3 regions of the Pseudomonas sp. RIT-To-2 genome follow, and region 3 is predicted to be linked to each of the others. Evidence: predicted binding sites of a transcription regulator. Region 3 holds the regulator's gene; each other region holds the start of a gene.
What was found. The regulator sigma-54, encoded in region 3, starts transcription at its own class of promoters, with help from an activator protein. The targets are predictions, from matches to a motif close to ANTGGCATNNANNTTGCTNT.

Region 1: the regulator sigma-54 is predicted to act here: its motif matches at 2,080-2,099, upstream of flgB (flagellar basal body rod protein FlgB).
Region 2: the regulator sigma-54 is predicted to act here: its motif matches at 2,026-2,045, upstream of QBK88_RS14015 (circularly permuted type 2 ATP-grasp protein).

Annotation. Positions count from the first base shown of each region.
Region 1 covers NZ_JAPYKM010000011.1:161,511-166,066, reverse strand. Annotated here, with positions in the region: gene flgA (flagellar basal body P-ring formation chaperone FlgA) at 1-5, opposite strand, end outside; gene QBK88_RS12805 (chemotaxis protein CheV) at 81-1,010, shown strand; gene cheR (protein-glutamate O-methyltransferase CheR) at 1,064-1,891, shown strand; gene flgB (flagellar basal body rod protein FlgB) at 2,144-2,551, shown strand; gene flgC (flagellar basal body rod protein FlgC) at 2,555-3,001, shown strand; gene QBK88_RS12785 (flagellar hook assembly protein FlgD) at 3,017-3,718, shown strand; gene flgE (flagellar hook protein FlgE) at 3,746-4,556, shown strand, end outside.
Region 2 covers NZ_JAPYKM010000013.1:70,077-74,632, reverse strand. Annotated here, with positions in the region: gene QBK88_RS14030 (LTA synthase family protein) at 1-867, shown strand, start outside; gene QBK88_RS14025 (hypothetical protein) at 1,063-1,299, shown strand; gene QBK88_RS14020 (ribonuclease E inhibitor RraB) at 1,516-1,857, shown strand; gene QBK88_RS14015 (circularly permuted type 2 ATP-grasp protein) at 2,078-3,487, shown strand; gene QBK88_RS14010 (alpha-E domain-containing protein) at 3,500-4,450, shown strand; gene QBK88_RS14005 (transglutaminase family protein) at 4,447-4,556, shown strand, end outside.
Region 3 covers NZ_JAPYKM010000002.1:279,339-283,894, forward strand. Annotated here, with positions in the region: gene lptA (lipopolysaccharide transport periplasmic protein LptA) at 1-295, shown strand, start outside; gene lptB (LPS export ABC transporter ATP-binding protein) at 295-1,020, shown strand; gene QBK88_RS03250 (RNA polymerase factor sigma-54) at 1,211-2,707, shown strand; gene hpf (ribosome hibernation-promoting factor, HPF/YfiA family) at 2,818-3,126, shown strand; gene ptsN (PTS IIA-like nitrogen regulatory protein PtsN) at 3,139-3,603, shown strand; gene rapZ (RNase adapter RapZ) at 3,606-4,463, shown strand; gene QBK88_RS03270 (HPr family phosphocarrier protein) at 4,480-4,556, shown strand, end outside.

The DNA of each region.
Region 1 (4,556 bases), on a different contig from region 3:
TTCATACACTATAAAAAGCAAGGGGCGTGCCGACTCAGTGGGCAGTTACGTTCCAAGCGAAGTTTTAAGGAGTCACAGGCATGGCTGGTGTAATGGATTCGGTGAACCAGCGCACTCAACTGGTAGGGCAGAACCGCCTGGAGCTTCTGTTGTTCCGTCTCAACGGGTCGCAGCTCTATGGCATCAACGTGTTCAAGGTACGGGAGGTGTTGCAGTGCCCGAACCTGACCATGATGCCCAGGTCCAGCCCGGTAGTGCGCGGTGTCGCGAATATTCGTGGGGCAACCATTCCGATCCTCGACCTGGCGTTGGCGACCGGTGGGCGCAGTTTGCAGCAGGACATCAAGAACACCTTCGTGATCATCACGGAGTACAACACCAAGATTCAGGGCTTCCTGGTGCACTCGGTGGAGCGCATCGTCAACATGAACTGGGAGGAGATCCATCCGCCACCCAAGGGCACCGGCCGTGATCACTACCTGACGGCCGTGACTCGCGTGGACAATCAGCTCGTCGAAATCATCGATGTGGAGAAAATCCTCGCCGAAGTGGCCCCCACCTCGGAGTCGATTTCCGCCGGTGTGGTGGACGTGGAGACCCAGAACAAAGCGGTTTCACTGCGCGTGCTGACCGTCGATGACTCCTCGGTGGCGCGCAAGCAGGTCACGCGCTGTTTGCAGACGGTGGGTGTGGAAGTGGTAGCCTTGAATGATGGGCGCCAGGCGCTGGATTACCTGCGCAAGCTGGTGGATGAAGGCAAACGTCCCGAGGAAGAATTCCTCATGATGATTTCCGACATCGAAATGCCCGAGATGGACGGCTATACCTTGACTGCGGAGATTCGCAGCGATCCACGCATGAAAAACCTGCACATCACCCTGCACACGTCCTTGTCGGGTGTGTTCAACCAGGCCATGGTCAAGAAGGTGGGGGCGGACGATTTTCTGGCCAAGTTCCGGCCCGATGATCTGGCACAACGGGTTGTAGACCGTATCAAGGCAGCAAGCTAACGACCGGGGCGCCTGCGCCCCGGACACGACAGACGATTTGAGAGGCGGCACCATTGTCTACGGGTAATTTGGATTTCGAACAGTTCCGGGTCTTCCTGGAAAAAGCCTGTGGCATTCTGTTGGGCGAGAACAAGCAATATCTTGTTTCCAGCCGTCTCAACAAGCTCATGGAACAGCAGGGCATCAAGTCCCTGGGCGAACTGGTGCAGCGCATCCAGACCCAGCCGCGCAGTGGCCTGCGCGAGCAGGTAGTGGACGCGATGACCACCAACGAGACCCTGTGGTTTCGCGATACCTACCCCTTCGAAGTCATGAAGAACAAGGTGCTGCCCGAGTTCGTCAAGAACTCGCCGGGCCAGCGGCTGCGCATCTGGTCGGCGGCATGCTCCTCGGGTCAGGAGCCGTACTCGCTGTCGATGACCATCGATGAGTTCGAGCGTACCAACCTGGGACAGCTCAAGGGCGGCGCGCAGATCGTTGCCACCGACCTGTCCGGTTCCATGCTGACCAACTGCAAAAGCGGCGAGTACGACAGCCTGGCCATTGGCCGTGGGCTATCGGCTGACCGCCTGCAACGCTACTTCGACACCAAGGCCCCCGGCCGCTGGGCAGTGAAGGCACCCATCCGCAGCCGTGTGGAATTCCGTTCCTTCAACCTGCTGGACAGCTACGCTGCCCTGGGCAAGTTCGACGTGGTGTTCTGCCGCAACGTGCTGATCTATTTCTCTGCACAGGTGAAGAAAGACATCCTGATGCGCATCCATGGCACCCTCAAACCTGGTGGGTACCTGTTCCTGGGAGCATCGGAAGCGCTCAACGGCCTGCCGGACCATTACCAGATGGTTCAGTGCAGCCCGGGCATCATCTACCAGGCGAAATAATGCAAAGGCCCTTCGGGGCCTTTGTTGTTCTTCCCCCCGTCATAGCAGCGGACCTGGCCGCGCCCCGGGCGCCGCGCGGCAACCCCACCTTGCCGCTTTGTTGGCACCCAGCGGAATTCCCTTGCCGCTTTTCTGGCAGCGCCGCTTGCCGCTTCCTGCCAAACCCAGCAAAACCGGGCTGTTTCCAATCTGGCACGGCCCTTGCTATCTCTCAGTCACCAACATCCGGTCCGCCGTTTACAGGTCTCCACCATGAGCATCAGTTTCGACAAAGCCCTAGGCATCCACGAACAGGCCCTGGCCTTTCGTGCCCAGCGCGCCGAAGTGCTGGCCAACAACCTGGCCAACGCCGACACGCCCAACTACAAGGCGCGTGACCTGGACTTCGCTGCCGTGCTGCAGGCCGAAAGCGACAAGCGCCAGAACGGCACCTTCGAACTGGAGCGGACCAACGCCAACCACATCGAAGCCGAAGGCGTGAACGTGGGTGACCAGCAATTGCTGTACCGCACCCCCAGCCAGCCGTCGCTGGACCAGAACACCGTGGACGCGCAGGTCGAACAGGCCAACTACGCGCAGAACTCGGTGAACTTCCAGGCCAGCTTCACCCTGCTAAACGCCAAATTCAAAGGGCTGGTCTCAGCCATCCGGGGAGAATGATTCATGTCTCTAGCCAGCGTCTTCAACATTGCCGGTACCGGCATGAGTGCCCAGACCACTCGCCTGAACACCGTCGCCAGTAACATCGCCAACGCCGAGACCGTCTCGTCGAGCATCGACCAGACCTACCGCGCACGTCACCCGGTGTTCGCTACCGTGTTCGACCAGACCCAGGCCACCGGCGACAGCGGTTCGCTGTTCCAGGATCAGGACGCCGCCGGTAGCGGTGTGCAGGTGTCGGGCGTGGTCGAGGACCAGAGCAATCTGGAAGCCCGTTACGAACCGAAGAACCCCGCCGCCAACAAAGACGGTTACGTGTACTACCCCAACGTCAACGTGGTGGAGGAGATGGCCGACATGATCTCCGCCAGCCGTTCGTTCCAGACCAACGCGGACATCATGAATACCGCGAAAACAATGATGCAGAAAGTCCTGACCCTGGGTCAGTGATAGGGGCGAAACAGCATGACCACGACTACCGACAGCACCTCGGCTTCATCCGTTCTGACCGCGCTGCAGAAGACCACCAGTACCACTGACAGCTCCACCGGTACCGCTGGCAGCGCCTTGGGCAAGGACGCGTTCCTGCAATTGCTGGTTACCCAGATGCAGAACCAGAACCCTCTGGACCCGCAGGACAACACCGCATTCGTTTCCCAGCTGGCCCAGTTCAGCAGCCTGGAAAGCATGCAGAGCCTCAATGACTCGGTGAGCACCATCCTCACTTCGTACCAGTCGTCCCAGGCCCTGCAGGCTTCCTCGCTGGTTGGCCACTCGGTGACCGTCACCGGCACTACCGCCGACGTCGACACCAGCAAAGGCCTGACGGGCTCGGTGAACCTCACCGACTCCAGCACCAGCAACACCGTGGGCGTCTACAGCAGTGACGGCACCCTGGTGCGTACCCTGGACATGGGTACCCAGTCGGCCGGCACCTACAACTTTACCTGGGATGGCAAGGATGGCGACGGTAACACCGCGGCCTCCGGCATCTACACCTTCAAGGCAGTGGCCACCGTCGACGGTACCTCGACCGTGATGACCACCAACCTGCCGACCACGGTCAACAGCGTGACCATGGCCACCACCAGCGGTGGCGCCATGACGCTGAACCTTGCAACGGGCTCCAGTGTTGCCCTGTCTGCTGTCCAAACCATCGGAATTTAATGCCGGCTACGGCGCAGGAGTGAAAACATGTCTTTCAACGTCGGCCTCAGTGGCCTGGCAGCAGCCAACAAAGCCCTGGACGTCACCGGCAACAACATTGCCAACGTCGCCACCACCGGTTTCAAATCGTCGCGCGCAGAATTCGCCGACCAGTACGCGGCCTCCATCCGTGGCACCTCGGGCAAGACCACGGTCGGTAGCGGTGTGACCACCGCCGCCGTATCGCAACAGTTCACCCAGGGCAACATCGAATCCACCGGCAACAGCCTGGACATGGCCATCAACGGCAACGGCTTCTTCGTGCTGAGCGACAACGGCTCGAAGCTGTATACCCGTGCCGGTGCGTTCTACAGCGACAAATCGGGCAACATCGTCGACTCCAGCGGTAACAACCTGCAGGGCTACACCACCGACACCACCGGCAAGCTGACCTCCGGCGTGCTGTCGAACCTGGCCATCGACACCTCGAACCTGGCGCCCAAAGCCACCAGCTCGATCTCGGAAACCGTCAACCTGAACTCCAGCGCGACCGCCCCGACCGTCACCCCGTTCAGTGCCAGCAACACCAGCAGCTACAACTACACCTTCAACACCGACGTGTACGACAGCCAGGGCAACGCCCACCAGCTGAACCAGTACTTCGTGAAGGATGACACGGCCAACACCTGGACCATGTACACCACCATCGACGGCCGCAACCCCGTGTCGCCGGCGACCAACGTCGACAGCACCACCAACGTTGATGCCGGTGCCACGCCGATGGCCAACACCATCACGTTCAACTCCGATGGCTCCTACAGCTACACCCAGACGGCCGGTACTTCCACCTCGCTGGGTG
Region 2 (4,556 bases), on a different contig from region 3:
GTGTACAACGGTGATTTCGCCTGGGACAACCAGTCGGGCTTCTTCGCCAACCAGGGCATGACCACCTTCATCGGCCGCAATGACTTCGTCAACCCGGTGTTCTCCGACCCCACCTGGGGCGTGTCCGACCAGGACATGTTCGACCGTGGCGCCGAGGAACTGGCCAAGCGCGACAAGGCCGGCAAACCGTTCTATGCCCTGCTGCAAACCCTGTCCAACCACACCCCGTACGCCATCCCGTCGCCGCTGCCGGTGCCCCAGGTCACTGACCGTGGCCCGCTTAACCAGCACCTGACAGCCATGCGCTACTCGGACTGGGCCCTGGGCCAGTTCTTCGAGAAGGCCAAGAAAGAGCCTTACTTCAAGGACACCCTGTTCATCGTCGTCGGCGACCACGGTTTCGGCAACGAGCAGCAGATCACCGAAATGGACCTGGGCCGCTTCAATGTGCCCATGCTCATGATCGGCGAAGGCCTGCAGGAGAAGTTCGGCGCGGTGAACCACACCGTGGGTACCCAGATCGACATCGTGCCGACCATCATGGGCCGTGTCGGTGGCGAAACCCGCAACCAGTGCTGGGGCCGTGACCTGCTGAACCTGCCGGAAGGCGACAAGGGCTTTGGCGTGATCAAGCCGTCGGGCAACGAGCAGACCGTGGCCATCATCACGGGTGATCGGATACTGGTGCAGCCCAAGGACATGCCACCGCGCATGTTCCGCTTCCAACTGGGCAGCGACCCGAAAGCCGAGTCGATCGCCGATCAGCCTGATCAGGCCGACCTGCTGCACAAGCTCGACTCGTTCATCCAGACGGCCACCAAGAGCCTGCTGGACAACACCGCGGGTGTCGCCGACTCGAAGCAGTAGGGTGTTCTGATTCGATGCCGGCTTCTGTGGGAGCTGGCTTGGCGGTGAGCTTTCAACCTCGAAAGCTCGCTGGCAAGCCAGCTCCCACAGTCGTTTCAGTGCCAGCGGTGCCATTTGGCATTCCCTTGGAACGATGCCCCTGTCCCTCGGTCAAGTTAAGTGAGGCGGTTGCCTCAGTCTGCCGAGGAGATACTGATGAAAAAGTGGCAAATCGCTTTTATCGATGAGCACGGTCAGCAACTGAACCTGCAAATCGATGCCGATCAGCGTCCCGACAAGGATGAAGCGGCCCGGCATGTGCGCGCCTACTACCGGCCCGTGCTGGCCAAGGCCGACCTGAACGACTTCGACAACCGCGCCCCGGACCCGGCGGCGAAGGCGCTCAAGGAGATGAATGCCATGGAAATCGTTTCTGTGACACAAGTCGACTGATCCATACCCTGTGCGCCTGACCCTCTGGCACAGGCGCTGCCTTCGCGCTACTCTGCAACCGAGGACGGCCGACCGTTGGCCGTGACCTTGTCTTGTCAGCTTCATGCTTGTTTCCGGGTGGTCCCTGAGGGGCCGCGTATTCCCTTTGCAGTCATCTGTCAACGGAGGTCCTGGAAGTACTGAAAGTCTATCCATCAATGATGAGGAGGACGATCCATGAGCACAGCCTATCAAGAAGACATCAGCACCCACGTGCTGCGCCGCATGAAAGAAGGCGGATTTGATTTCGCCAGCATCCACCCCATCGAGTTTTATGCCGTGTTCCCGGACGAGAAGCGTGCGCGTACGGCGGCGGGAAAGTTTCAGGGTGAATCACTCAACGCGCAGGTCAGTGAACGGGACGATGGCGCCTGGTACCTGGAGCTCAGCAAGGTGATGTACGCCACCTACGGCGGCATCGGCGAGTTCGAGCAAGACTTCGAGGCCGTCATCGAGCCGCTGGGCGGCGAGATCGAAGGCTGGGGCGTCAAGCATCAGGTCCAACGGCTTCAAGCCTGAAATCAGGTGAAAGGTTCAAGCCTCAAACTGACAACTTGGGGCTTGCAGCTATCCTTAGGACGCTTCGCAATGAAGCGTCCATAAGCCGGTTGTGGTGGATCACGCACAGGAATGGTGCGTAGTTTGCTGGTGTTTTAGCCAACCGATTGTTTTATAAGCGTTTATGCCGCTGGCACGGGCCTTGCGATGGCCTTGGTGTCCGGGTGACAAGGAGTACGGCATGATCCGCACCTTTTATGATGAGATGTACGATGCCGGCGGCGTTGTCCGCCCGCATTACCGGGAGTTCGCGCGATGGCTGGCCGACACCCCCGAAGAGCTCCTGGCCCAGCGGCGCCGGGAAGCCGATCTGCTGTTCCACCGGGCGGGTATCACCTTCACGCTCTATGGCGATGAGCAAGGCACCGAGCGGCTGATTCCATTCGATACCATTCCACGCAGCATTCCCGCCAGTGAATGGCGCGTGGTGGAGCGCGGCTGTATCCAGAGGGTCAAGGCGCTGAACATGTTCCTTGCCGACCTCTACCATGACCAGCGCATCATCAAGGCAGGGATCGTTCCCGCCGAACAGGTGCTGGCCAACGAACAGTATCAACTGGCAATGCAGGGCCTGAACCTGCACCGTGACATCTATTCGCACATTTCCGGGGTAGACCTGGTGCGTGATGGCGATGGCAGCTATTACGTGCTGGAAGACAACCTGCGCACCCCCAGCGGCGTGAGCTACATGCTCGAAGACCGCAAGATGATGATGCGGCTGTTCCCCGAGCTGTTCGCCGCGCAACGCATCGCCCCCATCGATCACTACCCCAGCCTGTTGCTCGACACCCTGAAGAGCTCCAGCCCCATCGATAACCCCAGCGTGGTGGTGCTGACCCCGGGGCGCTTCAACAGTGCGTTCTTCGAACATGCCTTCCTGGCACGGGAGATGGGCGTGGAACTGGTGGAAGGCGCGGACCTGTTCGTGCGTGACGACCGGGTGTTCATGCGCACCACGGACGGCCCCAAGGCCGTTGATGTGATCTACCGCCGCCTGGACGATGCCTACCTCGACCCACTGGCCTTCAACCCTGAATCGATGCTCGGTGTGCCGGGGTTGCTGGCCGCGTACCGTTCGGGCAACGTGATTCTGGCCAATGCCATCGGCACCGGGGTGGCCGACGACAAGTCGGTCTACCCCTACGTGACTGACATGATTCGTTTCTACCTGGACGAAGAGCCGATTCTCAAGAACGTGCCGACCTGGCAGTGCCGCAAGCCTGAAGAGCTGTCCCACGTTCTGGCGCACCTGCCGGAGCTGGTGGTCAAGGAGACCCAGGGCTCCGGCGGTTACGGCATGCTGGTGGGGCCTGCCGCCAGCGCGGCCGAGATCGAGAACTTCCGTGCCCGGCTCAAGGCCCGGCCTCATGCCTACATCGCGCAACCGACGCTGTCGCTGTCGACCTGCCCGACCTTCGTCGAAAACGGCATTGCCCCGCGCCATATCGACCTGCGCCCGTTCGTCCTGGCCGGCCGCGAAACCCGTGTGGTGCCCGGCGGCCTGACCCGCGTGGCGCTGCGCGAGGGCTCGCTGGTGGTCAACTCGTCCCAGGGTGGCGGAACCAAGGACACCTGGGTGGTCGAGGATTAAGGATGCCTGCCAATGCTGAGTAGAACTGCCTCTGACTTGTACTGGATGTCGCGCTACCTGGAGCGGGCCGAAAACCTCGCACGGATGCTCGACGTCAGCTATTCCCTGTCGCTGATGCCACAGGACGGCCGCGGCGACGGCCTGGACGAAATGGCCATGCCGCTGCTGATCACCGGCACCCTGGACGATTACCTGGAGCGTCACGGCAAGCTGCACGCCGAACGGCTGCTGCATTTCTTCGCCCTGGATGCCAGCAACCCGGCCAGTATCTACAGCTGCCTGGGCGCGGCCCGTGCCAGCGCCCATGCGGTACGTGGGCGCATTACCGCCGACATGTGGGAAAACATCAACTCCACCTGGCTTGAAATTCGCGGCATCGCCGAGCAGGGGTTGGGGCGCTATGGCCTCAGCCGCTTCTGTGAATGGATCAAGGAGCGCTCGCACCTGTTCCGTGGCGCCAGCTACGGCACCATCATGCGCAACGATGCGTTTCGCTTCATTCGCCTGGGCACGTTCATCGAGCGCGCAGACAACACCCTGCGCCTGGTGGATGCACGCTATGAAATGCTCGGCGATGAAGCCGAACTGGTGGATGAGAACTCGGCGCGCAGCTACTACCAATGGAGCGCGCTGCTGCGTGCATTGTCGTCATTCGAGGCGTACACCGAGATCTACCGTGACGCGCCATCGGCCCACAACGTGGCCGAACTGTTGCTGTTGCGCGCCGACGTACCGCGTTCGCTGCGCGCCTGCACCGAGGAGATCGACCAGATCCTGGCCTCGTTGCCGGGCCTCAACGGCCGCCCGGCCCAGCGCCTGGCCGCCGAGCTGGACGCGCGCCTGCGCTACACCGGCATCGGCGAAATCCTCGACGAAGGCCTGCACGCCTGGCTCACCGAATTCATTCCCAAGGTCGCCGAATTGGGCAACGCCATTCACAGTTCCTACCTGGAGGCTGTATGAGACTCTCCATTAGCCACGAGACCGCCTACCATTATGAGGACGAGGTGCGCGCCAGCATCCAGTACCTGCGCCTGACCCCGCACGACAGCGAGCGCCAGCACGTGCT
Region 3 (4,556 bases):
CTCCGTGGGCAACCTGGCCTACTACGAGCAGAAGCCGGCCATCGACAAGCCGATCGTGCAGGGTTGGGGCAAGACCATCCAGTACCAGTCGGCGCTGAACCACATCACCCTGATCGACCAGGCCAAGGTGGTGAACGACGGCAATACCTCCGAAGGTGAGAAGATCATCTACGACACCGTCAAGCAGGTGGTCAACGCTGGCCGTGCCAATGGCACCAAGATCACGGCGCCGCGTCCACGGATCGACATGGTCATCCAGCCGAAAAGCAAAACCGACCAGCAGCAGGGCAAGTAATGGCGACTCTCAAAGCCCAGCACCTGGCCAAGGCCTACAAGGGCCGGCAAGTGGTGCGTGACGTCAGCATGTCCATCGAAAGCGGGCAGATCGTCGGCCTGCTGGGGCCCAACGGCGCCGGCAAGACCACCTGCTTCTACATGATCGTCGGCCTGGTGCAGGCGGACCAGGGTCGCGTGCTCATCGACGACCTGGACGTCAGCCACCAGCCGATGCACGGCCGCGCACGCTCCGGTATCGGCTACCTGCCACAGGAAGCCTCGATCTTCCGCAAGCTGTCGGTGTCGGACAACATCATGGCGATCCTGGAGACGCGCAAGGAGCTGGACAAGCCCGGGCGCCTCAAGGAGCTGGAAAGCCTGCTGCAGGAGTTCCACATCACCCATATTCGCGACAACCTGGGCATGAGCCTGTCCGGTGGTGAGCGGCGCCGAGTGGAAATCGCCCGCGCCCTGGCCACCGCGCCCAAGTTCATCCTGCTGGACGAACCGTTCGCCGGTGTCGACCCGATTTCGGTCGGCGACATCAAGCAGATCATCCACCACCTCAAGAACAAGGGTATCGGGGTGTTGATCACCGACCACAACGTTCGCGAGACACTGGACATCTGCGAAACCGCTTACATCGTCAACGATGGCCAGTTGATCGCCGAGGGCGATGCCGAAACCATCCTGGCAAACCAACTGGTGAAAGAGGTTTACCTCGGTCACGAGTTCCGCCTGTAAAGGCGAGGTGTTTGGCTTGATGCCTGGGCGTGTCGCATTTTTTTAGCCCCACGGGGCTTTTATTGCGGCATCGCTCTAGGCAAACACTTCGGTTTCAGGCATATAATTTGCTTACGACAAAAGCCGAGAGCCTCGGCGCCCTGTAGTGGATGGCGCTTTGCGCCGGCGAATAAGGTGTTAAGCCCCTGCCATGAAACCATCGCTCGTCCTAAGAATGGGCCAGCAACTGACGATGACACCGCAGTTGCAACAGGCCATCCGCCTCCTCCAGCTCTCCACCCTGGACCTCCAGCAGGAAATCCAGGAGGCCCTGGAATCCAACCCCATGCTCGAGCGCCAGGAAGAAGGCGACGATTTCGACAACAGCGACCCGATGGCCGACAAGGCCGAGCAGCAGGTCACGCCGGAAATCCAGGAGCCCAGCTACCAGGAAACCACCGCACCCACCGTCGACAACCTCGAAGATGGCGAGTGGAGCGAACGCATTCCCAACGAGCTTCCCGTCGACACCGCCTGGGAAGACATCTATCAGACCAGCGCCAGCAGCCTGCCCAGCAACGATGACGACGAATGGGACTTCACCACCCGCACGTCGGCCGGCGAGAGCCTGCAGAGCCATCTGCTGTGGCAACTGAACCTGGCGCCCATGTCCGACACCGACCGGCTGATCGCCGTCACCCTGATCGACTGCATCAACAACCAGGGCTACCTGGACGAGACCTTGCAGGAAATCTGCGACTCCTTCGACCCGGAGCTCGACATCGAGCTGGACGAAGTCGAGGCCGTGCTGCACCGCATCCAGCAGTTCGAGCCCGCCGGCATTGGTGCCCGCGACCTTAGCGAGTGCCTGCTGCTGCAATTGCGCCAGATGCCCGCCAAGACCCTGTGGCTGGCGGAAGCCCAGCGTCTGGTGGCCGAGTACATCGACCTGCTGGGCAGCCGCGACTACAGCCAGCTGATGCGGCGCATGAAGCTCAAGGAAGACGAACTGCGCCAGGTGATCGAGCTGGTGCAGAGCCTCAACCCGCGCCCTGGCTCGCAGATCGAGTCCACCGAAGCCGAATACGTGGTGCCGGACGTGATCGTGCGCAAGGACAACGAACGCTGGCTGGTGGAACTGAACCAGGAAGCGGTGCCGCGCCTGCGGGTCAACCCTCAGTACGCCGGCTTCGTGCGCCGCGCCGATACCAGCGCCGACAACACCTTCATGCGCAACCAGTTGCAGGAAGCGCGCTGGTTCATCAAGAGCCTGCAAAGCCGCAACGAAACCCTGATGAAGGTGGCCAGCCAGATCGTCGAGCACCAGCGTGGTTTCCTTGACTACGGCGACGAGGCCATGAAGCCACTGGTACTGCACGATATCGCTGAAGCGGTGGGCATGCACGAGTCGACCATTTCGCGGGTGACCACGCAGAAATACATGCACACGCCGCGTGGCATATACGAGCTGAAATACTTTTTCTCCAGCCACGTCAGCACCTCCGAAGGCGGTGAATGCTCGTCCACGGCAATTCGCGCGATCATCAAGAAACTGGTTGCCGCCGAAAATCAGAAAAAGCCATTGAGTGACAGCAAGATCGCTGGTTTACTGGAGGCACAAGGCATCCAGGTAGCCCGCCGCACTGTCGCCAAGTACCGTGAATCCCTTGGGATCGCGCCGTCCAGCGAACGCAAGCGGTTGATGTGATCCTGGCGGCGCGCAAGCGCCGCCGGTGGGCGCGCCAGATGAGCCACAGCGTTCCAGTGGCAGGTTATCCGACCTGTCTCTTTATGCACTGGCAATAAGGAGAAAGCGGTATGCAAGTCAACATCAGTGGACATCAACTGGTTGTGACCGACGCCATGCGCACTTACATCGGTGAGAAACTGGACCGATTGGAGCGCCATTTCGACAAGATCACCAACGTGCAGGTCATCATGGAGGTCGAGAAGCTGAAACAGAAAATCGAGGCCACCCTGCGCGTACCCGGTGGCGAAGTAGTGGCCAACGCGGAGCATGACGACATGTACGCGGCCATCGACCTGCTCACCGACAAGCTCGACCGCCAACTCAAAAAGCATAAGGAAAAACAGCAGAGTCTGCTGCAAGGCGCGACTGCCCGCTGACCCTCCCCACTCATGACTCAACTTCAACATATCCTGACCCCCGGCCGTTCCCTCGTGAACGTGCCGGGCGGCAGTAAAAAGAAAGCCATCGAAACCATCGCCACCTTCTTTGCTCGCGAAGTGCCGGGGCTGGAGATGCAGGTGGTGTTCGACAGCCTGATCGCCCGTGAAAAACTCGGTTCCACCGGTTTTGGCAACGGCATCGCCATCCCCCATTGTCGCCTGCCCGGCCTGACATCGCCGGTCAGCGCCCTGCTGCACCTGGAACACAAGATCGACTACGACGCCATCGACGGCGCCCCCGTGGACCTGATCTTCGTGCTGCTGGTGCCCCAGGAAGCCACCAACGAACACCTGGCGCTGCTCAGCCAGATCGCCAGTATGCTCGACCGCGCCGACGTGCGTGAGCGCCTGCGTTCGGCCAAGAGCAGCGAAGCACTCTATCAAGTGGTTCTGGACGAACAGAAAGGTCATTGACCATGCGCCTGATCATCGTCAGCGGTCGCTCCGGCTCGGGCAAGAGCACGGCCCTGGATGTACTGGAAGACAACGGCTTCTACTGCATCGACAACCTGCCGGCCGGGCTGCTGCCGGAACTGGCCGAGCGCGCATTGATACGCACCGAGCTGGCCCAGCCACTGGTCGCCGTGTCCATCGACGCCCGCAACCTGCCTAGCGACCTGTCACGCTTCCCGCAGTTGCTGCAGGAAGCGCGGGACAAGCACATCCAATGTGATGTGTTGTACCTGGACGCCGACGAGGAAACCCTGCTCAAGCGTTTCTCCGAAACACGGCGGCGCCACCCGCTCAGCAACACTTCGCGCTCGCTGGCCGAGGCGATTCGGGTGGAAACCGACTTGCTCAGCCCGATCGCCGACCTGGCCGACCTCAAGATCAACACCACCCATCTGAATCTCTACCAGTTGCGTGACTCCCTCAAGCTGCGACTGCTGAACAAGCCCGAGCCGGGCACCGCGTTCCTGATAGAGTCGTTCGGGTTCAAGCGGGGCATGCCGGTGGACGCCGACCTGGTGTTCGACGTGCGCTGCTTGCCCAACCCCTACTGGAAGCCCGAACTTCGCGACCATTCGGGGCTGGAACAACCGGTCATCGACTACCTGGCGGCCCAGCCGGATGTGGAAGAGATGTACCAGGACATCGCCAGTTACCTGCAAAAGTGGTTGCCGCGCTTCGCCGCCAGCAACCGCGCCTATGTCACCATTGCCATCGGTTGCACCGGCGGGCACCATCGTTCGGTCTACATTACCGAACGCCTGGGCCAGGCTTTGCAGCAGACGCTCAAGAACGTTCAGGTTCGCCACCGCGACCTCAGTTGAAAGGACCCCCACCGCGATGCCCGCTCGTGAAATTGAAATCATCAACAAGCTTGGCCTGCATGCTCGCGCAGCGGCCAAGTTCGTCGGCGTGGC